4 regions of the Kitasatospora sp. NPDC098652 genome follow, and region 1 is predicted to be linked to each of the others. Evidence: riboswitches for the same ligand, from Rfam matches in the RefSeq annotation. Region 1 holds a riboswitch; each other region holds the start of a gene.
What was found. A riboswitch is a leader RNA that binds a small molecule or an ion and turns the genes downstream of it on or off. The one in region 1 is predicted to bind cobalamin.
Positions count from the first base shown of each region.

Region 2: linked by a shared signal. The riboswitch ahead of ACIQWA_RS39380 (CoA-acylating methylmalonate-semialdehyde dehydrogenase) and the one ahead of ACIQWA_RS23395 (HoxN/HupN/NixA family nickel/cobalt transporter) in region 1 are both predicted to bind cobalamin.
Region 3: linked by a shared signal. The riboswitch ahead of metE (5-methyltetrahydropteroyltriglutamate--homocysteine S-methyltransferase) and the one ahead of ACIQWA_RS23395 (HoxN/HupN/NixA family nickel/cobalt transporter) in region 1 are both predicted to bind cobalamin.
Region 4: linked by a shared signal. The riboswitch ahead of ACIQWA_RS12175 (FecCD family ABC transporter permease) and the one ahead of ACIQWA_RS23395 (HoxN/HupN/NixA family nickel/cobalt transporter) in region 1 are both predicted to bind cobalamin.

Region 1 covers NZ_JBIWAQ010000011.1:38,211-45,205, reverse strand. The annotation lists gene ACIQWA_RS23405 (hypothetical protein) at 1-960, opposite strand, end outside; gene ACIQWA_RS23400 (metalloregulator ArsR/SmtB family transcription factor) at 1,140-1,523, opposite strand; cobalamin riboswitch at 1,605-1,799, shown strand; gene ACIQWA_RS23395 (HoxN/HupN/NixA family nickel/cobalt transporter) at 1,831-2,955, shown strand; gene ACIQWA_RS23390 (EamA family transporter) at 2,965-3,834, opposite strand; gene ACIQWA_RS23385 (XRE family transcriptional regulator) at 4,032-4,604, shown strand; gene ACIQWA_RS23380 (type B 50S ribosomal protein L31) at 4,691-4,939, opposite strand; gene rpmG (50S ribosomal protein L33) at 4,970-5,134, opposite strand; gene rpmB (50S ribosomal protein L28) at 5,298-5,534, shown strand; gene rpsN (30S ribosomal protein S14) at 5,534-5,839, shown strand; gene ACIQWA_RS23360 (CobW family GTP-binding protein) at 5,845-6,995, shown strand, end outside.
Region 2 covers NZ_JBIWAQ010000040.1:18,665-25,659, reverse strand. The annotation lists gene ACIQWA_RS39385 (acyl-CoA dehydrogenase family protein) at 1-621, opposite strand, end outside; gene ACIQWA_RS39380 (CoA-acylating methylmalonate-semialdehyde dehydrogenase) at 618-2,117, opposite strand; cobalamin riboswitch at 2,328-2,519, opposite strand; gene ACIQWA_RS39375 (serine hydrolase domain-containing protein) at 2,607-3,800, opposite strand; gene ACIQWA_RS39370 (type 1 glutamine amidotransferase) at 3,942-4,664, opposite strand; gene ACIQWA_RS39365 (hypothetical protein) at 4,685-5,860, opposite strand; gene ACIQWA_RS39360 (glutaminase) at 6,229-6,995, shown strand, end outside.
Region 3 covers NZ_JBIWAQ010000001.1:120,377-127,371, forward strand. The annotation lists gene metE (5-methyltetrahydropteroyltriglutamate--homocysteine S-methyltransferase) at 1-1,822, opposite strand, end outside; cobalamin riboswitch at 2,000-2,169, opposite strand; gene ACIQWA_RS00490 (threonine/serine exporter ThrE family protein) at 2,404-3,936, shown strand; gene ACIQWA_RS00495 (hypothetical protein) at 4,169-4,678, opposite strand; gene ACIQWA_RS00500 (hypothetical protein) at 4,871-5,071, opposite strand; gene ACIQWA_RS00505 (hypothetical protein) at 5,147-6,196, shown strand; gene ACIQWA_RS00510 (cupin domain-containing protein) at 6,396-6,809, opposite strand; gene ACIQWA_RS00515 (MFS transporter) at 6,806-6,995, opposite strand, start outside.
Region 4 covers NZ_JBIWAQ010000004.1:317,867-324,861, forward strand. The annotation lists gene ACIQWA_RS12145 (ABC transporter substrate-binding protein) at 1-476, shown strand, start outside; gene ACIQWA_RS12150 (amino acid ABC transporter permease) at 514-1,488, shown strand; gene ACIQWA_RS12155 (amino acid ABC transporter ATP-binding protein) at 1,485-2,288, shown strand; gene ACIQWA_RS12160 (CGNR zinc finger domain-containing protein) at 2,425-3,012, shown strand; gene sodX (nickel-type superoxide dismutase maturation protease) at 3,021-3,464, opposite strand; gene sodN (superoxide dismutase, Ni) at 3,677-4,072, shown strand; cobalamin riboswitch at 4,193-4,338, shown strand; gene ACIQWA_RS12175 (FecCD family ABC transporter permease) at 4,434-5,486, shown strand; gene ACIQWA_RS12180 (ABC transporter ATP-binding protein) at 5,483-6,292, shown strand; gene ACIQWA_RS12185 (ABC transporter substrate-binding protein) at 6,340-6,995, shown strand, end outside.

The DNA.
Region 1 (6,995 bases):
TCGGCCGAGCGAGCGGTCGGTGATCGACTGCAGTGAGGCCGGATCGTGTTTCGCCATGGCCTGTTCGATCTGGGCCAGCAGGTCGCTGTGCGGATCGAGCGCGGGTGCGGCCTGGCCGAAGGCGTAGGTGGGGGACCGCGGGTCGAGTTCGGCGGCGCCGCTGGTGACGAGCAGGGTCGGGTGCCGCAGGGCCGCACCGTAGAAGGAGACCGAGCCGTGGTCGCCGATCAGGCAGTCGGCGGCGACGACGGTGGCCTGCCAGCCCTGGTGCGGTGGGATGAGCCGCAGGCCGGAGCGGGTGGCGGCGGCGAGGATCGCCTCCGGGTCGTGCTTGGCCCAGATGTTGGGGTGCAGGATCACCGCCACGGTGTACTCGTCGGCCGGGAGCTGGGCGATGAGCGAGGACGGGAGGTCGAGGGCGTGGGCGAATAACGAGTGTTCGCTCCAGGTGGAGTTGACCACGACCAGGCGCCGTCCGTCGACGGCGCCGAGCGCTGCGCGGTAGCGGTCCCGGGAGTCCGCGCTGTGCTGCATCCGGTCGTGGCAGAGGTCGCCGACCTCCCGGGCGCGGGGGAGGGCCTCGGGGCACCAGTCCGCCAGCCGGCCGAACTGTTCGGAGTGGGTGAGGCCGACGACGCTGGGGAACACCCGCCGCCGGTAGGTGAGTTCCCGCCGGGAGAGGCCGGCGGCGCTGACCGGGTCGCCGGTGGACTCGGTGACCAGCCGGTTGTACCCGGCGCCGTGCGGGAGGACGACGAGCGGCGCGTGCAGCCGGTGCATGGAGGCGTGGACGGCGCAGGCGACGGCAAGGTCGAACTCGTACCGGACGGCCTCCTTCCAGGGCAGCACGGTGATGTTGCCGGGCAGGGTGCGGAGGTAGTCGTCGAGTCCGGTGGCGAACTCCGAGCCGGGGTTGACGGTGATGTAGAACCTGATGCCGTCCTGACCACGCAGCAGCATGAGCACGTCGAGAACCCGGGTGGCCGAGGTGAGCGTGCGGGCGACGGCGAGGACGCGCGCCGTGACCGGTCGGGAATCCCAGCGTGAGTCGTCGGGCCAAGGCCGAGGCCGGAGGCGAATCAGCACACGAAGATCGTACTCATCCCCCCGCGCCCCCGGCGTGGTTTGCCGAGTGTCGGTCAGCCCGCCGCCGCGGCGGGCTCCTCGTGGTCGGCGGCGGCGCATTCGTCGAGGAGGGGGCGCATGGCGTCGTCCACGAGCCGGTAGCGCACCACGCGTCCGTCCTTGTCTCCGGTGACCACTCCCGCCGTGCGGAGCAGCCGCAGGGCCTGGGAGACGGCCGGGTCGCGCATGCCGGTGGCGACCGCCAGGTCGCTGACGGCGAGCGGCCCGGCCCGGTGGAGGGCGAGCAGCAGGGCGAGCCGGCCGGGGTCGGCGAGCAGGGAGAACCGCTCGGCCCAGGACCGGACGTGCTCGGTGTCACCGATGGCGGCGATGGCTTCGCAGACCCGGTGTCCGTCGATGGTGCGGTGGCCCGCGCGGTCGGCCGGTACGAGATGCATGCGGACATTCTGGCAGCTCACGACCTGTGATCCTGGACACCTGCACAGGTGCGCAACCTTGCGAGGGTGCGGTCCTGCCCCTACGGTGTTCCCCGCCGTGGTGCTCGGGAATACCGGTGACGGACCTTCGACAGGTCCTGCTCCGGAGCGGCCCTCGCCACTGTGATCGGGGGAGAGAAGTCCGGACCCACATGCCACTGGGCGCTTCGTGCGCCTGGGAAGGCGGGTCCGGAAGCCCCGTAAGCCAGGAGACCGGCCACGGCATCTCACGAAGTCATTCCACGAGGTGCTGGAGCGTGATCCGAAGATGACCCTGCCCGAAACCGCCGCGCCCGCCGAGGCGGACCCCGCCCCCTCCGTACTGCCCACCTTCCGGTGGAAGCGCGAGGACACCGTCCGTACCGCCGGGCTGATGGGGGTGATCCTGGCCATGCACGTGGTGGCCTTCGGGACCCTCATCTTCCTGGTCGCGCCGCACAACTACGCCGTCGGCACCCAGGTCTTCGGGGTGGGCCTGGGCATCACCGCCTACACCCTCGGCATGCGGCACGCCTTCGACGCCGACCACATCGCGGTGATCGACAACACCACCCGCAAGCTGATGGCGGACGGCAAGCGGCCGGTCTCGGTCGGGTTCTGGTTCGCCCTCGGCCACTCCTCGATGGTGGTCATCATGGCCGCCCTGGTGGCGGGCGGTGCCCAGCTGGCGAACACCCTGATGGACGACGACTCGGCCACCCACAAGTGGCTCGGGGTGGTCGGCACCACGGCCTCCGGCGCCTTCCTCTACCTGATCGGCGCGCTCAACCTGGCGGCGCTGCTCGGCATCCTCAAGGTGTTCCGCTCGATGCGGGCCGGGCAGTTCGACGAGTCGGAGCTGGAGGCGCACCTCGACTCGCGCGGCTTCATGGCCCGGATCCTGAACCGGGCTACCCGCTCGATCACCCGGCCCGGGCAGATGTTCCCGGTCGGCATGGTGCTGGGCCTGGGCTTCGACACCGCGACCGAGGTCACCCTGATGGTGATGGCCGGTTCGGGCGCGGCGGCCGGGCTGCCCTGGTACGCGATCGTCTGCCTGCCGCTGCTGTTCGCGGCCGGGATGAGCCTGTTCGACACCCTGGACGGGACGTTCATGAACTTCGCGTACCAGTGGGCCTTCTCCAACCCGGTGCGCAAGGTGTACTACAACCTGACCATCACCGGGCTGTCGATCGCGGTGGCCTTCATCATCGGCACCATCGAACTGGTCGGCGTGCTGCACGAGAAGCTCGACCTGACCGACCCGGTGACCGGGTTCATCGCGGACATCTCGCTGGACAACGTCGGCTACGCGATCGCCGGGCTGTTCGTGGTGGTGTGGGCGATCGCCATCGGGTACTGGAAGCTGGCGGGCGTCGAGAAGCGCTGGACTCCCGCGCAGCAGCAGCAGTAGCGGTCGGGGTCACGCTGCCGCGAGCAGCAGCGTGCCCGCCACGGCGAGCCCGGCGCCGACCACCTGGACCGGGCGCAGCCGCTCCTTCAACACCCCGCGCGCCAGCAGCGCGGTGACCACCGGGTAGAGCGAGGCCAGTACGGCGGCCACCGCCGCCGAGCCGCCGTGCGAGGCCGTCGCGTAGGCGGCGTTGCCGGCCACGTCGAGCAGCCCCACGGCGGTGAGCAGCGGCAGCCGGGCGCGCAGCCCGGGCAGCAGTCCGCCGCCGGCGGTGCCACGCAGCGAGTACACGCCACGCAGCGAGTACAGCAGCGCGGCGCCGCCGACCGCGATGTTGACCAGCCGCTGGACGCACAGCACCAGCAGCAGCCCGCCGCCGGCCGAGGCCTGGGCGAGCAGGGACATGTTGGCGCCGAAGCCGAAGGCGGCGGCCAGGGTGAGCAGCAGGGCGGTACGGGCGGCGGCCGGTCCGCCGCGTTCGGGCCCGCCGGCCAGCACCACGCCGGCCACCGCCACCGCGATCCCGGCCAGCTGCGCCGGGCCGGGCCGCTCGCCGAGCGCGAGCCCGAGGCCGACCGGGACGGCGACGCCCACGGTGGCCAGCGGGGAGACCACGCCCATCGGGCCGAGGGCGAGCGCCCGGTAGAAGGCGAGCATCGCGAACGGGCCGATCACCCCGGCGGCGACGGCGTACCAGAGGGCCGGGGAGGCGTCGGCCCAGCCGCCGGTGGCCAGCACCGCGAGTACCAGTACGGCGGCGGCCGTGGCCTGGGAGACGACCACGACGGCGAGCGCGGGCAGTCGGCGGGTGAGGATGCCGCCGCCGAAGTCGCCGAGGCCGGTGAGCAGGCTGGCGGCGAGGGCGAGCAGGGCGGTCACCGGAGCGCCCCGGGGCTCACGGCGTGCGGGGTCGAGGCCCGGGGGGCCGGGGCGCGGGGGATCGAGGACAGCACAATGCACTCCGAAGTACAGTCGGATGGACTTGTTGCCGGAACGGCAGCGTAGTGCACAAAACTGAACTCGGCCGAACACTATTCTGTACTTCTCGTACGGTGAGACACCGGAGGACTGCCCGCGTGCCGGACCCCGACCTGGTCTCCAGGGCCCTCGCCCGGAACCTCAAGCGGCTGCGCACCGAGCGCGGCCACACCCTGGACGCCCTCGCCGCCCGGTCCGGGGTGAGCCGGGGCATGATCGTCCAGATCGAGCAGGGCCGCACCAATCCGAGCGTGGCCACCGTGGTCCGGCTCGGCGACGCGCTCGGCGTCTCGATCGCCACCCTGCTCGACTACGAGGAGGGTCCGGACGTCCGGATCGTGCCCGGCGACCAGGCCGTCCCGCTCTGGAACGGGCCGGCCGGCGGGACCGGCACCCTGCTGCACGGGATCGAGGCGCCCGGGCCGCTGGAGCTGTGGGAGTGGCGGATGGCGCCCGGTGAGGAGTACTCCTCCGAGCCGCACCCGGCCGGGACGGTGGAGATCCTCCGGGTCGTCGAGGGCGAGCTGACCCTCGTGCACGGCGAGCGCGAGCACACCGTGCCGGTCGGGAGCACGGTCTCCTTCGACGCCTCCTTCGCGCACGTCTACCGCAACGCGGGGGAGCGGGAGCTGCGGCTGACCATGGTGGTGTCCGTGCCGCCGCCGCGCTGAGCCCGTCCCCGTACGTCGCGCCGTCCCCGTACGTCGCGAACGGCGCCTCCCCCGAGCTCGGGGGAGGCGCCGTTCGCGTTCCGTCGTCAGTGCCGGTCGCCGTAGCGGCGGCGGAACTGCTCGACCCGGCCGGCGGTGTCGAGCACCCGGGACTGGCCGGTGTAGAAGGGGTGGCTCGCCGAGGAGATCTCGACGTCGATCACCGGGTAGGTGTTGCCGTCCTCCCATTCGACGGTGCGGTCGCTGGTGGCCGTCGAGCGGGTGAGGAAGGCGAGGCCGCCGACCTTGTCGCGGAAGACGACCGGGCGGTAGGCGGGGTGGATTCCGGGCTGCATGGTGGGGCTCCTCCGAAGGGGTTCGTGCGGTCAGCGCTCTTCGCGGAAGTCGACGTGCCGGCCCACGACCGGGTCGTACTTGCGCAGGACCATCCGGTCCGGGTCGTTCCGCCGGTTCTTGCGGGTCACGTAGGTGTAGCCGGTGCCGGCGGTGGAGCGGAGCTTGATCACGGGGCGCAGTTCGTTGCGGGCCATCGGGCGTCCTCCTGGGGTCGCGGGCTCGTGGGCTTCGGGTCCCGGGGTCTCGTGGTGCGGGGTCCGCGGGGCTGGATCGGAACCGTACACCGAAATGGAAGTCATTTTCATCTGGTGTAACGTGACCTCCGTCCTGCCCATTCCCGGACGACAGGGAGCACCCATGTCCGCCCACTGCCAGCTCACCGGTCGCCGGCCCGGCTTCGGCAACGCGATCTCGCACTCGCACCGCCGCACCCCGCGCCGCTTCGACCCCAACATCCAGCGCAAGCGCTACTGGCTGCCCAGCGAGGGCCGGTACGTCCGGCTGGTGCTGAGCGCCAAGGGGATCAAGACCGTCGACACGATCGGCGTCGAGGCCGCCGTCGCCCGCATCCGCGCCCGGGGGGAGAAGGTCTGATGGCCAAGCAGAGCAAGATCGCAAAGAACGAGCAGCGGCGCGCGACCGTCGCCCGCTACGCCGAGCGCCGGGCCGAGCTCAAGCGGATCATCGCCCACCCCGGCACCGCCCCCGCCGAGCGCGCCGCCGCCCAGGCCGAACTCGCCCGCCAGCCCCGCGACGCGAGCGCCACCAGGGTCCGCAACCGCGACGCCGTCGACGGCCGGCCGCGCGGCTACCTGCGCGCCTTCGGCCTCTCCCGGGTCAACCTGCGCGTCCACGCCCACGCCGGGCACCTGCCGGGCGTGCGAAAGGCGAGCTGGTGAGCGGCATGGACGGCATGGACGGCACCCGGCTCCCGGTGGTGGTGGTCGCCGGACTGCACTCGGACGAACGCAGCGCCGTCGTCCAGGAGTTGGCGGCCGCCGCAGTGGACGCCGTGGTGCTGCGGCACGACCTGCGGGACGCCTCGCTCGGCCTGGTCCACCGCGAACTGCGGGACGCCGACGGGGCGTTCGACACCGGCTCGACCCCGCTGGTGAACGACTGCCCGTGCTGCGCCCTGCGCGAGGACCTGCTGCCCCGGCTGCTGGCCCTCGCCGAGGGCGGCCGGCACGGGCTCGCGGTGGTCGAACTCTGGGGCGGCAGCGACCCGCACCCCGCCGTCGAGCTGCTCGCCGGGGGCGAGGCGGACGGCCGCCCGCTGGCCGAGGCGGTCGAACTCGCGGGCGTGGTCACCGCCGTCGACCCGGACCGGCTGATCGGCGACCTGTCCGTCTCCGACGAGCTGGTGGAGCACGGGCTGCACACCGCCGCCCAGGACGAACGCACCCGCGCCGAGGCGCTCGCCCACCAGATCGAGTACGCCACCACGCTCGCTGTACCGCGCGCCACCGCGCACGGGCCGGGGCTCGCCCTGCTGCGCCAGCTCCACCCGACCGCCCGGGTGGTCCGGCTCGGCACCGGCGCGCTCACCCGGGCCGCCCTCGGCGGCTTCGACGTGGCCGCCGCGCGCGACCGCGTCAACCCGGCGATCGCGCTGCTCCCCCAGGAGAGCGACGAGGCCGGGGTGAGCACCCTGGTCTGGGAGCGCCGCCGCCCGCTGCACCCGGAACGGCTGCACGGGGCCCTCGAACTGCTCGTCCCGGCCGCCCAGCGCAGCCGCGGCCGGTTCTGGCTCGCCAACCGGCCCGACCTGATGCTCGCCTGGGACGCGGCCGGGGCCAATCTCGCGGTCGAGGAGTGCGGGCCCTGGCTGACCGCCCTGCCCGACGCCGCCTGGGACCTCTACCCGCCGGCCCGCCGCGCCGCGGCCGCCCTCGACTGGCACCCGCTGCACGGGGACCGGGTGCAGCAGCTCAGCTTCACCGCGGAGGGGCTGGACGTGGACGGCATCACCGAACTGCTCGGCTCCTGCCTGCTCACCGACGCCGAACTCGCGGCCGGCGAACCGGGCTGGAAGGCCCTCCCGGACGGCTTCCG
Region 2 (6,995 bases), on a different contig from region 1:
GTTCCAGCCCATCTTGTGCTCGTTCGGACCGAAGGACAGCCCCCGGTCGTCCCGGTCCACGAGGAACGCGGAGACGCCGCCCGGCCCCGGGCCGCCGGTGCGCGCCATCACCACGTACACCTGGGACGTTCCTGCCCCGGAGATGAACTGCTTGACGCCGTCCAGCACCCACTGGTCGCCGGCGCGCACGGCCCGGGTGGTGAGCGCGGCGGCGTCGGAGCCGGCGCCGGGCTCGGTGAGGCAGTAACTGCCCAACTGCTCGGCCGTGCAGAGCGCCGGCAGCCAGCGGGCACGCTGCGCCTCGGTCCCGTAGCGGTCCACCATCCAGCCGACCATGTTGTGGATGGACAGGTAGGCGGCGATCGACGGGCAGCCGGTCGCGAGCGCCTCGAAGGCGACCACCCCGTCCAGTCGGGAGAGTTCCGATCCGCCGACGTCCTCGCGCACGTACACACCGGCCAGGCCCACGTCCGCCGCCTTGCGCAGCACGTCGACCGGGAAGTGCTCGTCCCGGTCCCATGCCACCGCGTGCGGGGCGAGGTGCTCGTCGGCGAAGGCCCGGGTCGCCTCCGCGATGGCGCGCTGGTCGGCCGTCAGGTCACTTGCGTGCACCGTACTCATCCCATCGTCGGCATGGTGAAGCTCGCACCCTCCTTGACCCCGGAGGGCCAGCGCGAGGTGACGGTGCGGGTGCGGGTGTAGAAGCGGATCGAGTCCGGGCCGTGCTGGTTGAGGTCGCCGAAGCCGGAGCGCTTCCAGCCGCCGAAGGTGTGGTACGCGATCGGCACCGGGATCGGCACGTTGACCCCGACCATGCCGGTGTTCACCCGGCGGGCGAAGTCCCGGGCGGTGTCGCCGTCCCGGGTGTAGATGGCCACGCCGTTGCCGAACTCGTGCTCGCTCGGCAGCCGCAGCGCCTCCTCGTAGTCAGCGGCGCGGACCACGGTCAGGACCGGGCCGAAGATCTCCTCCCGGTAGATCCGCATGCCGGGGGTGACCCGGTCGAACAGCGAGGCGCCGAGGAAGTAGCCGTCCTCGTGGCCGGGAAGGCGGAAGTCCCTTCCATCCACGACGAGTTCGGCTCCCTCCCGGACTCCGAGATCCAGGTAGCCGCGGACCCGCGCCAGGGCGTCGCGGCCGACCAGCGGACCGAAGTCGGCCGCCGGGTCGTCCGAGCGGCCGACCTTCAAGGCGGCGATCCGCTCGACCAGCTTCGCCACCAGCGCGTCCGCGGTCTCCTCCCCGACCGGGACGGCGACCGAGATCGCCATGCAGCGTTCGCCGGCCGAGCCGTAGCCGGCGCCGACGAGGGCGTCGGCGGCCTGGTCGAGATCGGCATCCGGCATCACGATCATGTGGTTCTTCGCACCGCCGAAGCACTGGGCGCGCTTGCCGTGCGCTGCCGCGGTCGCGTAGACGTACTGGGCGATCGGGGTCGAGCCGACGAAGCCGAGCGCCTCGACCCGGGGGTCCTCCAGCAGCGTGCCCACGGCCTCCTTGTCGCCGTTGACGACGTTGAGCACGCCCGGGGGAAGCCCCGCTTCGAGGAAGAGCTCGGCCAGGCGCAGCGGCACCGAGGGGTCGCGCTCGGAGGGCTTGAGGACGAAGGCGTTGCCGCAGGCCAGCGCGGGCGCGGCCTTCCAGAGCGGGATCATCGCCGGGAAGTTGAACGGCGTGATGCCCGCGACCACGCCGAGTGGCTGGCGCATCGAGTAGACGTCGATGCCGGTGCCGGCGTTGTCGCTGAACTCGCCCTTCAACAGGTGCGGGATCCCGGCGGCGAACTCCACCACCTCCAGGCCGCGCTGGATGTCGCCGTGGGCGTCGGCCACGGTCTTGCCGTGCTCGGCGGAGAGCAGCCGGGCCAGGTCCTCCTTCTCCTGCTCGACCAGGTGCAGGAAGCGCAGCAGCACCCGCGCCCGCCGCTGCGGGTTCCAGGCGGCCCACTCGGGCTGGGCCTGCGCGGCGTCGGCGATCACCGCCTCGACCTCGGCCCGGTCGGCCAGCGGCACCCGGGCCTGCACCCGGCCGGTGTTGGGGTCGTACACGTCGCCGAACCGGCCGGACGTCCCGGCGACGCGCTTGCCGCCGACGAAATGGGTCAGTTCACGGACCATCGGTTCCTTCTCTCATCGTGGATGGGGAGAGGAGGAATGGAGAGACCGCCGCCACCGTCCGGGCGCACGGTCGTGCGCGCCTACGGCGGTCCGGCGATTGACGTCAGCGTCGGGGGAGCAGGTGTGCCCCGACGGTCAGCACGGCAGGGCAAGGGGCAGCGGAACGGGAAGGGCAGCCCGGAGTCATGCGTGTCGTCTCCATCCTCGTGGAAAACACGGACCACCCGCGGCCGGTATCCTGACTCCCGGATCCACGCCCGCCCCCAGGCCTTCCCGGCTGGCTGCCAGTGGCCGTCATCCACGAGGACGAACTCCCCGGTCACAGTGGCGGGACCGTGCCGGACTCACACCGGCTTCCCTGACACCGCGGACCTGCCATCGACCATATAGTCGGACGTCCTAGTAAGTCCAGAGGCCCGGGGCCCGAGGCGCGAGGCCTGCGGCGCGCCCTGCTGTCGTGACCTCCCCCGCGTCCCCCCGGGTCGCGTGTCAGGCCTGGTCGGAGGCGTCACCGTAGACGTTGTCGGGGCTGACCACCCGGGTGATGGCCCGGCCGAGCAGGGTGCTGGGGTTCTCGCCGTTCGAGGGGATGTCCGTGTTGAGCAGGATCACCATCGTCGCCTTCTGGGCGGGCAGGTAGACCGTCAGGCTCTGGTAGCCGGGCAGGGAGCCCGCGTGGCCGATCCACCCGTGGTTGATGTCGATGCCCAGCCCGTAGGCGTCGCCCGGCGCGCCGGTGGGCTGCGCGTCGAGGCGCTCCGCCTGGGTCTTCGGGGACAGTAGGCCGCCGGTCGCGACGTTCTCCGCCCAGGAGCGCATGTCGTCGAGGTCCGAGATCATCGCGCCGGCTGCCCAGCCCCAGCTCGGGTTGAAGTCCGTGGCGTCCGCCACCGTGCCGTCCGGCGTCATGTCGGTGTAGCCGTGGGCGTGCGGCAGCGGGAACTCCGCCGCCACCGGCAGGAAGGTGTGGTCCAGACCGCTCGGCCGCGTGATCAGGTCCCGGATCACGTCCCGCAAGGGGCGGTGGGTGACCTTCTCGACGACCAGGCCGAGCAGCACGGTGTTGGTGTTGGAGTAGTCGAACTGCGTGCCGGGCGGGAACTGGTTGGGATGCTCGAAAGCGATGTCGAGCAGCTCGTTCGGCGACCACTGGCGATGCGGCTCGGTCGTCAGCAGGTGCTGGAAACCCGCGTCCTTGCTGTAGGCGAACAGGCCGCTGCGCATGTCCGCGAGCTGACGCAGCGTGATGTGCTCTCCGTCGGGCACCCCGTCGACGTACCCGGAGATCGGGTCGTCCAGGCCGACCTCGCCGCGGTCGACGAGCTGGAGCAGCGCGGTGACGGTGAAGGTCTTGGTCTCGCTGCCGATCCGCATGTTGAGGTCGGTTCGCATCGGGGCGCAGTCGCTCGTGTCCGCGACGCCGAAGGCCCGTACGTAGCGCGGCTGTCCGGGCTTCCAGACGCCCACGATCACGCCGGGGACACCGGCGTCGGCGGCCGTCTGCCGGATCACCCGGTCCAGCTTCGCCGCGGTCGCTTCCCAGGACTGCGACGCGGCGGCCGGTTCCCTGGGGACCGGTACGGCCGCCGCGGGCGCGGCGATCGCGGGCAGGGAGGCTGCCAGGCAGGCAGAGATGGTCGTCACGGTGCGCAGCAGGGCAGATCGGCCCGTTCGGATAGGCATACGCCCCTGGATAGGTCGTTCCAGGCTTCTGCCCGCGGCACCGCACCGGCCCCCTGCGGACATTCATCCGAATGCCGTCGGGATCCCCGTGCATCGGGATCGCGGTGCGTCGGGATCGCCGTGCAGCGGACCCCGACGGTGTCAGCGCGTGATGCGGTCGATCACCAAGCGCTCGAAGAGGTCCTCGGGCAGTTCGTCCTGGTACTGCTCGACCGAGCGATGCGCCGCGGCCGGGTCGCCGTGCCAGCGGCTGATGACGTCCTCGTTGAAGTCGATCAGCCGACGCACGTCGTCCGGGGTCAGCTCGGGGTGGAACTGGCATCCGAAGACCCGCTCGCCGTAGCTCAGCGCCTGGACGGAGGTGTGCTCGTTGCGGTACTCGATCCGCACGCCGTGCACTTCCTCGATCTGCGGACTGATCGCCTGGTAGTGGAACGACGGCACGACGCCGACGCCCCGGCGGTCGCCGACCCGGTTCACCTCGGTCAGGCCGACCTCGATGCCCGAGGTGTCGATGATCGAACCCGGACGCAACGCCTCGGCGATCAGCTGCGAGCCCAGGCACACGCCGACCACCGCGGGGCCGGTGTCGCCGTCACGCCCGTTCGCGTCGGCGACGAGTTCCCCCATCAGCTTGACGGTCGCGCGCATCCACGCGGCGTCGGAGTGCACCGAGGTCTGGCCTCCGGTGAACACGTACGCCAAGGCCGGCTGTTGCCGTCGCGCGGTCAGCTCGGCCGCCTCGGTCACCAGGTCCAGGCGGCCGCAGCTCAGGCCGGCCCGGGTCAGCCGCTGCTCGATCCGGTCGGCGTAGTCGAGACCGTCGTAGATCAGCCCGTCCGCGACGCAGATCTGCACGTCCACCGGCACGATCCCCACCCCTCTTACTCGAAGAACCTCGACCACAGGTTGAGGGCCGAGTCGACGCACTGGACGAAGCTCAGGATAGCCACGATCGTCACTGCGAGGTTGACCTTCGTCACCCGGCGCAGCTGGTCGTGCTCCAGTTTGCGTTCCACCGCGCGCCGCGCCATGTCGAGCAGGGTGTCGGTGCGCTCGCGCACCTTTTCGGTCTCCCACGCCTCCAGGACACTGTCGCGCAGCTTGAGCACGTGGAAGTCGTAGCTGAACGTGGGCCGCACCAGCGCCTGGTAGTCGGCGCGCAGCCGTCGTTCCAGCGAGATGAGCAGTTCGGGGTCCTCGTTCAGTGCCATTTCGCGGACGATCCGTTCCGCGGCACTGGCGGAGCGTTCGAGCCGGGCGTAGTGCACGTTCAACTGACCGAGAAGGTGCTCGAGTTGGTCGAGCGTCTCGCCGGGGCCGTCCCGGGAGGCCAGCAGGAAGAAGGCGTATCCGGGGTAGAAGAACTCCTGCGGCCACGTCGATTCGGAGGGGATCGGTGCGGCGGAGCGGGGGTAGATCAGGTGCCGCAGCGCATCGGAGAGGGTCGCCCGGCCGGGTGCCGGGTGGGTGGTCCAGCCCGCGTAGGTGAGGTTGAAGTAGGGCAGGACCGTGGGACACGGCGGCCCCTGTCGGCACCGGTCGGACATCGCGGTGAGGGCCGGCAGCAGCTCGTCCCTGATACGCGTGGTCAGGTCGTCGCGGCCCTTCGGCCCGAAGCCGTCGATGAGCTGCTCCCGCTGCCTCCCGGTCCACCCCTCGACGACGCGCATGTGCACGGCCACCGACCCGTAGCCGTCCGGGAACAGGATGCCGGTGACATGCAGCTCCACCGGTAGCGCCGTCGTCTCCCGCACGATCGCCGTCAGCCGCGCGTCGAACTCCTCCGACCCGGCGAAGTGGGTGAGCAGGTCGACCGGCGGATTGCCGAAGGTGAGCGAGCCGCGCAGGAACTGGTCCAGGGACCGGTGCACCAGCGTGAGGCGCCCCTGCGGATCGAGTCGGCCGTCCGCCGGAACTGCGAAGTCCGGAGAGTCCGCGAGCGAGACCGGCCCGGGGAAGAAGGGCCCGGTCAGCAGGAGCAGGGCGTCGCCGCAGAAGTCGACGCCCGGCTCCGCAGGCGGCGGCGCGGCAGGCTCACGCGGATGCGGTATCAGCACTCCGCCCGGTAGTCCGGCCTTGTCCGGGACAGGTCCAGCGCCGTCCATGCGACCGCCCCCCAACGAATCGGGCATCTCCAGCCTTTGCCGACTTCCGAGCTCCCCGTGACAGGCGTCCGGCGCACCGTCCTGTTCGGAGCTCCGCTTCCGATTCACCCTGGCAGGCTGCCCCCGACGGCGAACACGCACATCAGTCTGCGCGGGGAGTTCTGACAGCGCATCCGGCTCGACGCAAGAAGGCGCCGGGATTCCGGTTCGCGGGTCGGAACCCCTCCGCTCCGCTCCGGGCGCCCTTCCCCCCGCGAGCGCCCCGGCGCATGCTGATGCCGGGCCGGACAACGGCGTCCCGCCCGCGGAGGGGGGCCGGTATGGACTACGAGGACCTGTTCGCACGCATCAACGACGCAGTTCGCCCCGTCCTGGCCGAGGGAACCGTCGCCCAGTACATCCCGGCCCTCGCCGCCGTCGACCCCCACCGGTTCGGCCTCGCGATCGCGGACACCCACACCCGCAAACCGCCGCGCGGCACCGGGGACTGGCAGGTCCCGTTCTCCATCCAGTCCATCTCCAAGGTGTTCACCCTCGCCCTGGTCCTGGCCAGCGACGGCGACTCGCTGTGGACCCGGGTGGGGAAGGAACCCTCCGGGTCACCCTTCAACTCCCTTGCCCAGCTGGAGCGGGAGAACGCGATCCCGCGCAACCCGTTCGTCAACGCCGGCGCGCTGGTGACCACCGACCGGCTGCTCACCCTCACCGGGGACGCCCGGGGCACCCTGCGCGAGTTCCTCCGCACCGAGAGCGGCAACCCCCGCATCGACTTCGACGCCCAGGTCGCCTGGAGCGAGAGCCAGCACGGACACCGCAACGCCGCGCTCGCCCACCTGCTGGCCGACCACGGCCGTCTCGACAACCCCGTCCCGGACGTCCTCGACCACTACTTCTGGCAGTGCGCCCTCAGCATGAGCTGCCGCGACCTCGCCCTCGCCGCAGGGTTCCTGGCCCGGCACGGCCTCCGGGCCGACGGCACCCGGCTGCTCACCCGCAGCGAGGCCAAGCGGATCAACGCCGTCATGCTGATCGGCGGCACCTACGACGCCGCGGGCGAGTTCGCGCACCGCGTCGGCCTGCCCGCCAA
Region 3 (6,995 bases), on a different contig from region 1:
CGCCGGCCGCCTCCAGGTCGGTGACCTCGTCGCGCAGGGCGAGGGCGACCTGCCGGGCGGTCTCGGCGAGCGGCTGGTCGTCGCGGACGAAGGACCAGGCGAGCATGGTGACCGGGCCGGTCAGCATGCCCTTGACCGGACGGTCGGTCAGGTCCTGGGCGTAGCGGAACCAGTCGACCGTCATCGGGTGCGGGCGGGAGATGTCCCCGGCCAGCACCGGCGGCCGGACGTAGCGGGTGCCGTAGGACTGCACCCAGCCGTGCCGGGTGGCCAGGTAGCCGGTGAGCTGCTCGGCGAAGTACTGGACCATGTCGTTGCGCTCGGGCTCGCCGTGCACCAGGACGTCCAGCCCGGCCTTCTCCTGGTAGGCGATGACCTCGCGGACCTCCGCCGCCATCCGCTCCCGGTACGCGGCGGCGTCGATCCGCCCGGCGGTCAGGTCGGCGCGGGCGACGCGCAGTTCGGTGGTCTGCGGGAAGGAGCCGATGGTGGTGGTCGGCAGCAGCGGCAGTGCGAGCCGGGCCCGCTGGGCCTCGGCCCGTACGGGGTAGGGCTGGGCGCGCCGGGCGTCGCCCGGGGTGACGGCCGCGGTGCGGGCGCGGACGGCCGGGTCCCGGGTGATCGGCGAGGTGGCGCGGGAGGCCAGGTCGGCGCGGTTGGCGGCGAGTTCGGCGGTGATCGCGCCGGTGCCCTCGCGCAGGGCGCGGGCCAGCAGGGCGGCCTCGGTGGCCTTCTGCTTGGCGAAGGCCAGCCAGCGGGCGATCTGCGGGTCGATGTCGCGTTCGAGGGTGGCGTCGATCGGCACGTGCAGCAGCGAGCAGGACGGCGCGACGTCGACCCGGTCGGCGAGCCCGAGCAGGGTGGCCAGGGTGGCCAGCGAAGCGCCCAGGTCGTTGATCCAGATGTTGCGCCCGTCGATCACCCCGGCGACCAGGCGCTTGCCGGGCAGCCCGCCGACGGCGGCGAGGTCCTCCAGGTTGGCGGCGGCCGGCCCGGTGAAGTCCAGCGCCAGGCCCTCCACCGGGGCCTTGGCCAGCACCGCCAGGGCGTCGCCGAGGCGGTCGAAGTAGCTCGCCACCAGCAGCTTCGGCCGGTCGGTCCGCGCGCCCAGCTCACGGTAGGCCCGGGCGGCCGCGTTCAGCTCGGCCGGGGTCCGGTCCTGGACGAGCGCGGGCTCGTCCAACTGCACCCACTGCGCGCCCGCGGCCCGGAGTGCCGTGAGCAGCTCCTCGTAGACGGGCAGCAGCCGGTCCAGCAGGGTGATCGGCTGGAAGTCGGGGGCCACCCCGGGCGCCGGCTTGGCGAGCAGCAGGTAAGTGACCGGCCCGACCAGCACCGGACGGGCGTCATGGCCGAGCGCGAGGGCCTCCTCGAACTCGGCCACGGCCTTGGCCGGGTTCGCGGCGAAGGCGGTGTCCGGTCCCAACTCCGGGACGAGGTAGTGGTAGTTGGTGTCGAACCATTTGGTCATCTCCAGCGGAGCGACGTCCTGGTTGCCGCGCGCCATGGCGAAGTAGCCGTCCAGCGGGTCGGCGTCGACCGCCTCCCGGTGCCGCGGCGGGATCGCGCCGACCGCCACGGTGGTGTCCAGCACGTGGTCGTAGAGCGAGAAGTCGCCGGTCGGGACCTCCTCGATGCCGGAGTCGGCGAGCTGCTGCCAGTTCCCCCGGCGCAGGTCGGCGGCGGTGGCCAGCAGTGCCTCGGCGGTGACGGCGCCCTTCCAGTAGCCCTCGATCGCCTTCTTCAACTCCCGGCCCCGGCCCTGCCGGGGGTAGCCGTGGGCGGTGGCGAGGGTCGCCGCGGCTGCGGACTTCGTGGTCAAGGGACTCTCCTTCGCGAGTCTGATTCCTCAAGTGCCCGGCGACGGGGGCGAGGACGCGAAGGGACGACAGACCGGGCGACCGCCCGCACACGGGTACGGCTCCGCCTGGTGTGGTCGCCGACCCGCCCTCGAGGTCACCGGATGGCCGGGCGCGAACGGTCGCGCCCGGGCAGTGGCAGGTCTTCGGACTCGCGGGCCCGCCCGTCCTCGTCGAGGACCGGCACCTACTGGCCGTCGCTTCCCAGACCCGACCCGGGCCCAGTGCGTATGACGGCGGTCGTTCCCACTCACCGCTGCGGGGCAGTCCCGGACTGGCCTGTTGAAAGGCGTCACCGGGTTCCCTCTTACGACGCCCCGCCTGGCGGACGGGGCGAACCAGCTGCACCTGTCACCCTACGTCCGGCCCGCCGGTTTCCGGCCGGAGAACCGCGCAATCGTCCGCATGATGAGACGGCGCCGGCCGCCGAGCGGGGCGCGCGGATCATTCCGCACTCCGGGTGCGACGTTCACGAAGTGGTGACGATGGGTAGTCGAAGGAGTGCCGAGAGCAGCCGAGTTGGGGGGTGGTCCAGGGAGCGACGATGCGGGAACACGAGGAGAGCGGTGCGCGGGCCGGGACGGCCGGGCCGGACGGTTCGCGGGTGCCGTCGCAGGGCGGACCGGGCGCGGCCGAGGAGGCCGATCCCGGCTCCGGAAGACCGCCCCGGGCGGTGGGTGGCGCGGTCCGCTGGCCGGAGCAGATGCTGCCGCTGCTGCGTTCCCCGAACTCCGCCCACCCGGCGGCCGGGCACGGCGAGGAGGAGGACGAGGGTGCGGCCGAGCCGGGGCCCGCCGCGGTCGCCGCCGTGCTCGGACTGGCGCTGCTGGTGGGCGAGTTGATGCTGATCTGTGGCGAGGGCGCCGAGGACGTCGAGGCGGCGATGCTCGCCGTGGCGCGCACCTACCGGGTCCGCCCCTGCGACCCCCAGGTCGCCTTCACCCGGGTCGCGATCTCCTACCGGCCCGGCCACGGCGACCCGCCGGTGACGGCCGAACGCTTCGTCCGCCGCCCCACCGGGGACTACTCCGGGCTGGCCGCGCTGTTCCGGCTGGTCACCGAGATCACCGCGGGCGGTCTCGCCGTGGACGACGCCCACCGGCGGCTGCGCGCCGTGCGCCGGCACTGCCGCCACTACCCGGCCTGGGTCCTGGTCCTCTCCTCCGGCCTGCTGGCCGGCGCCGCCACCCTGCTGGTCGGCGGCCGGGCCGACGCCCGGGCCTGGCTGGTGTTCGTGAGCGCCGTGGTCACCACGGTGGTGGGCGGCGTGCTGGCCGACCGGGTCGAACGGCACGACCTGCCGGAGTTCTACCGGATCGCGGCGGCCGCGACCCCGGCCGCGGTGGTCGGCATCCTGATGTCCTTCAACCAGCTGCAGCTGCGCGGCTCGGTGGTGATCACCGGCGGACTGTACGCGCTGCTGCCCGGCTGGCCGATGGTCGCGGCCGTGCAGGACGGCCTCGCGGGCTTCTACCTCACCGCCGCCGCACGGCTGTTGGAGGTGCTGTACCTACTGGCGGGCGTGGTCGTCGGGGTGATGACCGTGCTCTACATCGGGGTCAACAACGGCGCGGACCTGGCGGCCGAGAGCGGCCCGGCCGCCACCTCCAACCCGCCGCTGCAACTCGCGGCCGCCGTCCTGCTCGCGCTGACCTTCGCGGTGCTGCTCAACACCGAGCCGACCACCCTGCCGGCCGTCCTGGTCAACAGCGCGGCGGGCTGGACCACGTACTCCGTGCTGGCCGACGCCGGCACGGAGCCGATCGTGGCCACCGGCCTGGCCGCCGTCCTGGTCGGCCTGTCCGGCCAGCTGATGGCCCGTTACCGGGGCGGCTCGGTGCTGCCGTACGTCACCGCGGCCCTGGGGTCGCTGCTGCCCGGGTCGCTGCTGTACTTCGGGCTGCTCGCCTTCGTCCGCGGCGAACCGGAGGCCGGCCTCGGCCGCCTCGGGCACGCCACCGCCACGGCGTTGTCCCTGGCCATCGGCGTCAACCTGGGCCGGGAGGCGGCCCGGCTGTTCCTCCCGGCGCGGCCGTCCGCCCCGGCCGTCCGGCACCGGGGCCGCCACCGGCGCTGAGGCACCTCGCCGGGCCGGCGCCAGCCGCTTCGCGGGCCGCCGTGCAGGCCGCACAGAGTGAGTTGATCATTCACCGGTACCTGGACACCCTTGGCTGATCACGGAGGGACCGGACCTGTCGGCGGCCGGGTGCGGGCCGGCAGGCAGCCGGCCCGGGCAGCCGGCCCGTGCCGCTGCGGCCGCAGCCGACCACCCTGGTCGGCCGGAGTTCACCGCCGCCACCGGGGCACCGTCAACGGCGCGCGCCGGGACCGGCGCCGAGGCGGCCGAGCATCGCCATCACCATGATCCGCATCTGCTTGTCGTTCGTCACCGCGCAGTGGGCGTCGACACCCCGCTCGTCCGGTTCCTCGTTCGGGTCGACCAGGCCCAGCCGGATCAGGTCGACGGCGTACTCCCGGCACTGGGCGTAGCTCTCGGTGGCACTCACCGCCTCGACGTGGTCGATCCGGGTCGGATCCCCGGCGCGCAGCAGCGCCGGGGTCGGTACCGGCCCCAGCACCTCCTCGAGCCACTCCGAGACCGTCTCCCGGGAACTGCCCCGCTCCAGCTCCGAAGCGGACGCGGCGGTGAGTGCCAGGTGGACGAGGAGCAACCCGAACCATCTGGCGACCTCGGCCGGAGGAGTGTCCCCACCATCCGGCGGCATCACGGCCCGGTACAGCCCGGCCAGATCATCGGTACTCGCGGCGGCGATGACGGCCTTCACGGCGCTGCCGAGCGCAGCCTCGTCGGTGCTCACGTCAGTGGTCCTCCCCACAATCGGCAGCCGCCAACTTACCGCCTCCACCGGGGAATCGGCACGACTCGACGATCGTTCACCCCCGGGCCGGACACACGTGCGAGGAGGGGCGGAAGCGAGGCCGGGAGCCGCAGTCACATCCCCGACGTCCTGGCGCTGACCCGGTCGGGTTGATGGCTGATGGCTGGTCACCTACTGCAGCCACTCGGTGTACCACGTGCGAAAGCAGGGGCTCACTGGGACGAAGCCGCCCCAGTCCGGGTCGATCTGCCAGACCTCGCCCTCTCGTGGGCCGTTCAAGACCAGCCTGAGGTAGCTGCCGCAGCCCTCTTCGGCCAGCATGAGCGTGCCCCCGGTCAGCTCACCGGTCGATGCGCCGATCCGGCCGCGCACACGGCTCCGCACCCGAACTGTACGATCTTCACCGAACGCACACCTGTGCGAAGAAGTTCGTGGAGAAGCAGGTTCATGTCCCACCCCTTCGTCATCGTCCCCCTCCTCATCCTCCTCATCAGACTGGGCCTCTGGCTGAACAAGCGCCGCAAGGCCGCCAGGGGGCTCGACGCGGCCGCAGCGGGTCTGGTGCCGCGCGCGGAGCTGGTCGAAGTGGGCGACGCACCCGCTGACCCTGCCGCGCGAGCGGCGCTGGACGCGGCCAAGGCCGGGGACTGGCGTCCGGCCGACGCCTACCTCTCGGACGGCGATGTCGACTGGAGCACCCGCTACTCCCGGATGAACCCGTTCGGCGCCCTCGCGGCCACCGACGACGGCTGGCTCCGGAAGTGGCGCGAAGAGCAGCCGGACAGCCCCCAGGCCGCCCAGGTGCACACCGATGCGCTGGTCAAGCGGGCGTGGCAGATCCGCACCGCGAAGTACGCCTCGCAGGTGACCCGCGAGCAGGCCATGGGCTTCCACCAGGTGCTGCAGGAGGCCGAGGAGGTGTCGTACGAGGCGGTCCGGCTCGCCCAGCCCGGGGACCCGAACGCCTGGGTGGTGCAGCAGCCGATCGCGATGGGCCAGGGCTGGTCGCACGAGCGCTACCGCGCACTGTGGGCGGAGATCGTGGCCCGCGAGCCCCACCACCTCGGCGCGCACGTCTCCGCACTGCAGTACTGGTGCGAGAAGTGGCTGGGCAGCAACGAGTTGATGCACGAGTTCGCCGACAAGGCGATCGCCGGCGCGCCGGCCGGCAGCCTGCTGACGGCGCTCAAGCTGCGGGCGTACTGGGAGCAGATCCTGCGCGACAAGTCCGCCTCCTCGCTCTACCGTTCCCCCGCCTACACGGCCGCCGTGGACGCGGCCCTGCTCGACCTGGCGGCCGCCGATCCCGCCCACCCCGGCATCGTCGCGGCACGCGGCTGGACCGCCCACGCCCTGATCGAGAACGGCCGCCCGGCGCAGGCCCTGGACCTCTTCCGCGGGATGGGCCGGGAGATCGCCGGCCCGTGGCTGTACTACGGGAACCCGGCCGCCGTCTTCGACTCCGCCCGCACCAAGGCCGCCCGCGCTGCGGCCTGACCCCTCCTGACCTGACCCGACCCGATCCGACCTGACATGACCTGACCTGACCTGACCTGACCTGACCGCCGCAGGCTTCCACGCGACGGCCCTCCGCCCGACAGGCGGAGGGCCGTCGCCGCCTTCCGGCAACTTCTCCCGGATCGGGCCGGGCGGCCACCCGCTCGGCCCACCCGGCCCGGCCGCCTCGGCCCGGCGGTCAGTCCTCGGCACCCCGCCGCTCCAGCCGGGTCCCGGCCCGCAGGGTGATCGACATCAGGTCGCTGGGACCGTCGAGTTCGAGCCGGTGCCAGCGGCCGCGCGGGACGATCACGGCGCTCCCGGCCGCCAGCCGCACCGACTCCTCTGCCGCACCGGGCTCGACCGGACGGAAGAAGACCCGGGCGCCGCCGGCCAGGCAGCACACCGCCTCCTCCGCCTCCGGGTGCATCTCCCAGTGGTCGGCGTGCACATCGGCGTCGGTCTCCACATGGAAGGCCGCGGCCTGCCAGGCGCCCTCGGCACCGGCACCGCCGCCGGTCATCCGCCGTTCGGCGGCCCGCAGTTCGCCGTCGGGGCGGAAGTGCAGCGCCGAGGCGAACAGGTCGACGACGGCGATCGGAGTGGTGGTCATGAGGAGGTTCCTTCCAGTTGGAGGTCTTCTTGGCGTTCTCCGGCGGCGAGCGGACGCCCCTCGGGCGTGCCGGGCCGCCGCCGGGGCAGGACGGTGACGGCGACGACCGCCGCCAGCGCGAACAGCACGGCACCGGCGGCCAGCCCGAGCGCGTACCCGGCGTCCAAGGCGGCCGGCCCGGCGCCC
Region 4 (6,995 bases), on a different contig from region 1:
GCAGCGCCATCGCGGTCAAGAAGGGCAACCCCGGCAAGGTCGACCCGAAGGACCTCTGCGGCAAGAAGGTCGCCGTGCAGACCGGCACCACCCAGGCCGACGAGATCAAGGACACCCGCAACCCGGACTGCGCCAAGGCCGGCAAGCCGGGCATCCAGAACGACGGCGACAAGTTCGACCTCCAGACGGACGTCACCAACGCCGTGGTCTCCGGCCGCGACGACGCGATGATGGCCGACTCCCAGGTCGTCGACTACGCGATCAAGCAGTCCGGCGGGCAGCTGGAGAAGCTCGGCGACACCTACGGCGTGGCCCCCTACGGCGTCGCCCTCGCCAAGGGCTCCAAGCTCACCCCGGCCATCCAGGGCGCCATCCAGTCGCTGATCGACGACGGCACCTACAAGCAGATCCTCACCAAGTGGGGCGTCGAGAGCGGTGCCATCGACAAGTCGACCGTCAACGGCGCCGTCAGCTGACCCCTCGTACGCTTCATCTCTCCCCCGAGGCCACACCGTGAACTCTCTGGACAAGGGGACGGCGCCGAAGGGACGGCCTGAGACCATCAAGGCCGTCCCGGTCCGCCACCCCGGACGCTGGGCGGGCGCCGTCGTCATCGCCCTGCTCGCGGCGATGCTGCTGAGCGCCCTCCTCACCAACCCCGCCTTCAAGTGGGACATCGTCGGGCAGTACCTGTTCCACGACAGCATCATGCACGGGCTGCTCGTGACGCTGGAGCTGACCGCCCTCTCCATGCTCATGGGTGTGGTCGGCGGCATCATCCTCGCGGTGATGCGGCTCTCCCCGAACCCGCTGCTGGCCGGCACCGCCTGGGTCTACATCTGGGTCTTCCGCGGCACCCCGGTCCTGGTGCAGCTGGTGTTCTGGAACTTCCTCGGCCTGATCTGGGCCAAGCTGTCGATCGGCGTCCCGTGGGGTCCGGAGTTCTGGTCCGGCGAGACCAACGTCCTGATCCCGACCTTCGTCGCCGCGCTGCTGGGCCTCGGCCTCAACGAGGCCGCCTACATGGCGGAGATCGTCCGCGGCGGCATCCAGTCGGTCGACGAGGGCCAGACCGAGGCCGCCCACGCGCTCGGGATGAGCCGGTTCCAGACCATGCGGCGGATCGTCCTGCCGCAGGCCATGCGGGTGATCATCCCGCCGACCGGCAACGAGACCATCTCGATGCTCAAGACCACCTCGCTGGTCTCCGTGATCTCCCTGGAGGAGATCTTCCGGGCCGGCCAGGTCATCTACTCCCGGAACTACCAGAACATCCCGCTGCTGATCGTGGTCAGCCTCTGGTACCTGTTCTTCACCTCGGTGCTGACCATCGGTCAGTACTACATCGAGCGCCACTACGCCCGAGGTTCCAACCGAACCCTCCCGCCCACCCCGCTGCAGCGACTGCGGGGCCTGTTCGCCGGGAAGCCCGCCCCGAAGACCACCGCCGACGTCGTCCCGGGGCTCGAGGGAGGTGGTCACGTATGACCGATCTGAGCAAGACCCCCACCGACTCCGCGCCCACCGGCGAGCCGATGGTCCGGGCCGAGAACGTGCACAAGTCCTACGGCCTGGTCGAGGTGCTCAAGGGCATCGACCTGGAGGTCAAGCAGGGCGAGGTGTTCTGCCTGATCGGCCCGTCCGGCTCCGGCAAGTCGACCTTCCTGCGGTGCATCAACCACCTGGAGAAGATCAACGGCGGCCGCCTCTGGGTGGACGGCGAACTGGTCGGCTACCGGCAGAAGGGCGACAAGCTCCACGAGCTCAAGGACCGCGAGGTCGCCCTCAAGCGGCGCGACATCGGCATGGTCTTCCAGCGCTTCAACCTGTTCCCGCACATGACCGCCATGGAGAACGTCATCGAGGCGCCGGTCCAGGTCAAGGGCGAGAGCCGGGCCGAGGCCCGGGAGCGCGCGATGGCCCTGCTGGAGCGGGTCGGTCTGGCCGACAAGGCGAAGAACTACCCCTCGCAGCTGTCCGGCGGCCAGCAGCAGCGCGTGGCGATCGCCCGCGCGCTGGCCATGAAGCCCAAGCTGATGCTCTTCGACGAGCCCACCTCGGCGCTCGACCCGGAGCTGGTCGGCGACGTCCTGGACGTCATGCGCGGCCTGGCCGAGGAGGGCATGACGATGGTGGTCGTGACCCACGAGATGGGCTTCGCCCGCGAGGTCGGCGACGCGCTGGTGTTCATGGACGGCGGTGTGGTGGTCGAGTCCGGCAACCCCCGCGAGGTGCTCACCAACCCCCAGCACGAGCGCACCAGGGCCTTCCTCTCCAAGGTGCTCTGAGCCCGTACGCCCGGCGCCCGGCAGACGACTTCCTGCCGGGCGCCGACGTTTTCCCCGGCCGGGTAATAGGCTGGAAGCGCCCAGCCCGTTACCGCAACGGTCCGGGCCCGTTACCGCAACCACTGGAAGGACCGCCGTGGAGCTCGCCTCGTACGCCGATCTCGCCGTTCGGCTGGTGAACACCGAGGAACCCGAGCGCGGCACCGACACGCTGACCTCGGTGGACGCCGTACGCGCCCTGTTCTCCGACTCCTCCCGCGCCGCCGCGCTGGCCGACGAGTCCGACGTGCCCCGGCTGCGGGCGGTGCGGACCAGGCTGCGCGGGGTGTTCGAGGCCGCCGCCGAGGGGGACGAGATCCGGTCCGTCGACCTGCTGAACAGCCTGCTGATGGAGTACCCCGTCAGCCCGCTGGTCTCCGGGCACGACTACCTGGACGACGCCGGCCGGCCGCGCTGGCACCTGCACCTGGCCGACAACTCGCCCACCGCCACGGCGCACTTCAGCGCCGTCGCCTGCATGGGCCTGGCCGTGCACCTCACCGAGCTGGGCGCCGACCGGCTCGGCATCTGCCAGGCCGCGCCGTGCCGCAACGCCTACCTGGACACCTCGACCAACCGCTCCCGCCGCTACTGCTCCGACCGCTGCGCGACCCGCGCCAACGTCGCCGCGTACCGGGCCCGCAAGCGCCAGGAGGCCGAGGCGGCGCACACCGCCGGGACGTAGCGGCGGCCTCAGGGCTCGTCGACGAAGACCCCGAACCGGCGGGCCAGGCCCGGCACCCGGGCCAGCCGGGGGCCGAGCAGCAGCCGCTCCAGTCCCCGGCCCGGCGCCAGCCAGGCCGGGCTCGGCCGCAGCCGCAGCAGCACCCGGCCGAGCACCAGCTCGTCCGGGACCGGGCCGTAGCTGCGGCTGTCGCTGTCCACCGGACGGTTGTCGGACAGCAGCCACCAGCCCTTCGGACGGCGCTCGGCGGCCCGCTTCACCACCAGCAGGTCCTGCTGGAACGGGTGCCGGAACAGCACCACCGCACCGGGCCGGATCGGCGCGCCGTAGCGGACCAGCAGCTGGTCGCCCTCGCGCAGGGTCGGGACCATCGACGGGCCCGAGACGTCCACCAGCCCGAACGGCACCGCGCCGCCCGGCCCGCCGCCCTGCGGCTCCGTGCTCCGCGTCATGGCTCCTCCTCCGGGGGACCGACCGCCCCCAGTCTGCCGTACGGACCGTCATCCGTTCGATGTCCGGACGACCCCGGTCACAGGTCCGTTCGATGTCCGGATTACCCCGGTTCCGGGTCCGTCTTTTGCCCTAGGCCCACCGCCCGGCCGCGAAACCCGGAGGCCGGAAGGGTAATCTCGGGCGCGGGAAGACGATCTAAGGAAGGACTCCCATGTTCTCTCGTCTGTTTGCACCGCGTGCCACTGCTCACGCCCACTGCGACCTGCCGTGCGGTGTCTACGACCCGGCCCAGGCCAAGCTGGAGGCCGAGTCGGTCAAGGCCACCCAGGAGAAGTACCAGGCCAACGAGGACCCGCACTTCCGCGCCCGCGCCATCATCATCAAGGAGCAGCGCGCCGAGGCCGTCAAGCACCACATCTCGGTGCTGTGGAGCGACTACTTCAAGGCCCCGCACTTCGAGAAGTACCCGCAGCTGCACCAGCTGATCAACGACACCCTGAAGGCCGCCTCGGCCGCCAAGGCGTCCACCGACCCGGCCACCGGCCAGGCCCTGCTGGACCTGATCGCCGAGGTCGACAAGATCTTCTGGGAGACCAAGCAGGCCTGAGCCTGACGCGTCGCCACCCGGCCGCCCCCGTCCGCACCGTCGGACGGGGGCGGTCGTGCGTTTCCCGGGCCGGTCCGGGTCTCCCAGGCCTGCCACCCCGGGAACGGATCCCGGTAAGGGTTGCCTGCCCTGAGTGGCTGTTATGCTGCCAGGGCGTCCGAGGGGGAAGTCCGGTGCGAATCCGGCGCTGACCCGCAACGGTGAGCACGGCCCGCGGTCCCGGGGCCGGGCCAGCCCGATCGCCCCCGGCCGCTGAACTCCCGACAACTCGCCGTGGACTGCGAGGGGAAGGCGCCCGGGCCCGCCCCCGACCGGCGCCCGCCCCGGCACACCCGCGGCCCGAGGCAAGGCGCGCCCGCACGTGAGTGACCCCGTTCGCCGAATACCGACCCTCCCGCTCGCCCTCGGCCTCGCCGCCGCCCTGCTGCTCTCGCTGGTCTGCGGAGTCGCGCTCGGCGCCTCCGGGATCGAACTCCCGGGCGTCCTGCGGCTGTTGGGCGCCGGGCTGACCGGCGGACGGCTGGACGCGAACGACGCGGCGGCGTACGCGATCGTCTGGGAGCTCCGGCTGCCGCGCACCCTGCTGGCCGCCGTGGTCGGCGGCGGGCTGGCCGCCACCGGGGTCGCCGTCCAGGCCCTGGTGCGCAACGCCCTCGCCGACCCCTTCGTGCTCGGCATCTCCTCCGGCGCCGCCGTCGGCGCCAACGCCGTCCTGCTGCTCGGCGCCTTCGCCTCGCTCGGGGTGTGGGCGATCTCGGTCTCCGCGTTCGGCTCCGCGCTGCTCGCCATGGCGCTGGTCTACCTCGCCGCCCGCACCGCGTACGGGCTCACCCCGCTGCGGCTGGTGCTCACCGGCACCGCGCTCTCCTACGGCTTCTCCGCCGTGACCACCCTGATGGTCTTCTCCGCCGACCACGCCGAGGCCGCCCGGGACGCCATGATGTGGCTGCTCGGCAGCCTCGGCGGCGCCACCTGGGGCTCGGTGCCGATCGCGGCCGGCACCGTACTGGCCGGACTGGCCTACCTGGCCTGCGCCGCCGGGCGGTTGGACGCGCTCGCGATGGGCGACGAGACCTCCGCCTCGCTCGGCGTCGACCCGGACCGGCTGCGCCGGGAACTGTTCGTGGTCACCGCCGCCGTCACCGGCACCGTGGTCGCCGTCAGCGGGGCGATCGGCTTCGTCGGACTGCTGATGCCGCACCTGGCCCGGATGCTGGTCGGCGCCGGGCACCGCCGGGTGCTGGTGATCGCGCCGCTCGCCGGCGCGCTGCTGCTGGTCTGGGTGGACATCGCCTCCCGCACCCTGCTGGCGCCCGCCGAACTGCCCGTCGGAGTGTTCACCGCGGTGCTCGGGGTGCCCGCCTTCCTGCTGATGATGCGCCGCCGCGGCCAGGCCTTCGGAGGCCGGCGATGACGGCGAAGACGGGCCCGACCCCTTCGACCGGCGCCGAGGACCTGCGCGTCGACGGCGTCTCGGTGGAACTGGCCGGCGCCCGGCTGGTCCACGAGGTGAGCCTGGCGGCCGCCGCCGGGCAGGTGGTCGGGCTGATCGGCCCGAACGGCAGCGGCAAGTCGACCCTGCTGCGCTGCGTCTACCGGGTGCTGCGCCCGGCCGGTGGGACCGTCCGGCTGGCCGGCGACGACCTGCACGCGCTCACCGCCCGCGACACCGCCCGCCGGGTGGCCGCGCTGACCCAGGAGCACCCCGCCGAGTTCGAGTTCACGGTGGCCGAGGTGGTCGCCATGGGCCGGCTGCCGCACCGGCGCGGATTCGCCGCCGGCCCGACCGCCGGGGACCGGGAACGCTGCGCCGCCGCGCTGCGCCGGGTCCGGGCCGACCACCTCGCCGAACGCGCCTTCCCCAGCCTGTCCGGCGGCGAGAAGCAGCGGGTGCTGATCGCCCGCGCCCTCGTCCAGGAACCGCGCCTGCTGGTGCTGGACGAGCCCACCAACCACCTTGACATCGCACACCAGTTGGAGGTGCTGGCGCTCGCCCGCGAGGCCGGGCCGACGGTGCTCACCGCCCTGCACGACCTCAACCTGGCGGCGGCCCACTGCGACCGGCTGTACGTGCTGGAAGCCGGCCGGATCGTCGCCGCCGGTGAGCCCCACGAGGTGCTCCGCCCCGAGCTGCTGGCCGAGGTGTTCGGCGTCCGGGCCACCCCCGTCCGCCACCCCGCGACCGGCGCCCTCCAGCTGCTGTTCGACCGTCTCGTCTGAACCCCCGCGAATCCCCGAGCCGACCCGCGAATCCCCGAGGAACTCGTATGCGCACCAAGACCGTTGCCACCACCGCCCTGCTCACCCTCGGGCTGACCGCCTGCGGCGCCGAGATCGCCCCCGGCCCGGGCGCCACCACCGCCTCCGCCCACTACCCGGTGACCGTGACGAACTGCGGCGAGCAGCTCACCTTCGCGCAGCAGCCCGCCCGGGTGGTGACCAACGACGTCAACATCACCGAACTGATGCTCTCCCTCGGCCTCGCCGACCGGATGGCCGGCTACGTGATGCCCGACGACAAGGGGAAGGTCGACAAGGTGGCCTGGAAGGACGGCTACCAGCAGACCGCCTGGCTGTCCAAGAAGGTGCTCACCAAGGAGATCGCCCTGGACGCCAAGGCCGACCTGGTGTTCGCCGGCTGGCACTACGGCTTCGACGAGGGCAGCGGGGTCACCCCGCAGGCGTTCAAGGCGCTCGGCGTGGACTCCTACGTGCTCAGCGAGTCCTGCCGCAGCGGCAAGGGCTCCGAGCGCGGGGTGATGGATCCGCTGGAGGCGCTCTACACCGACCTGGCCAACCTGGGCGCGATCTTCGACGTCAAGGACCGCGCCGACCGGCTGATCGCCGAGTCCAGGGCCACCATCGCCGCCGTGCCGCGGCCGGAGCGCCGCCCGTCCGTCTTCCTGTACGACAGCGGGCAGGA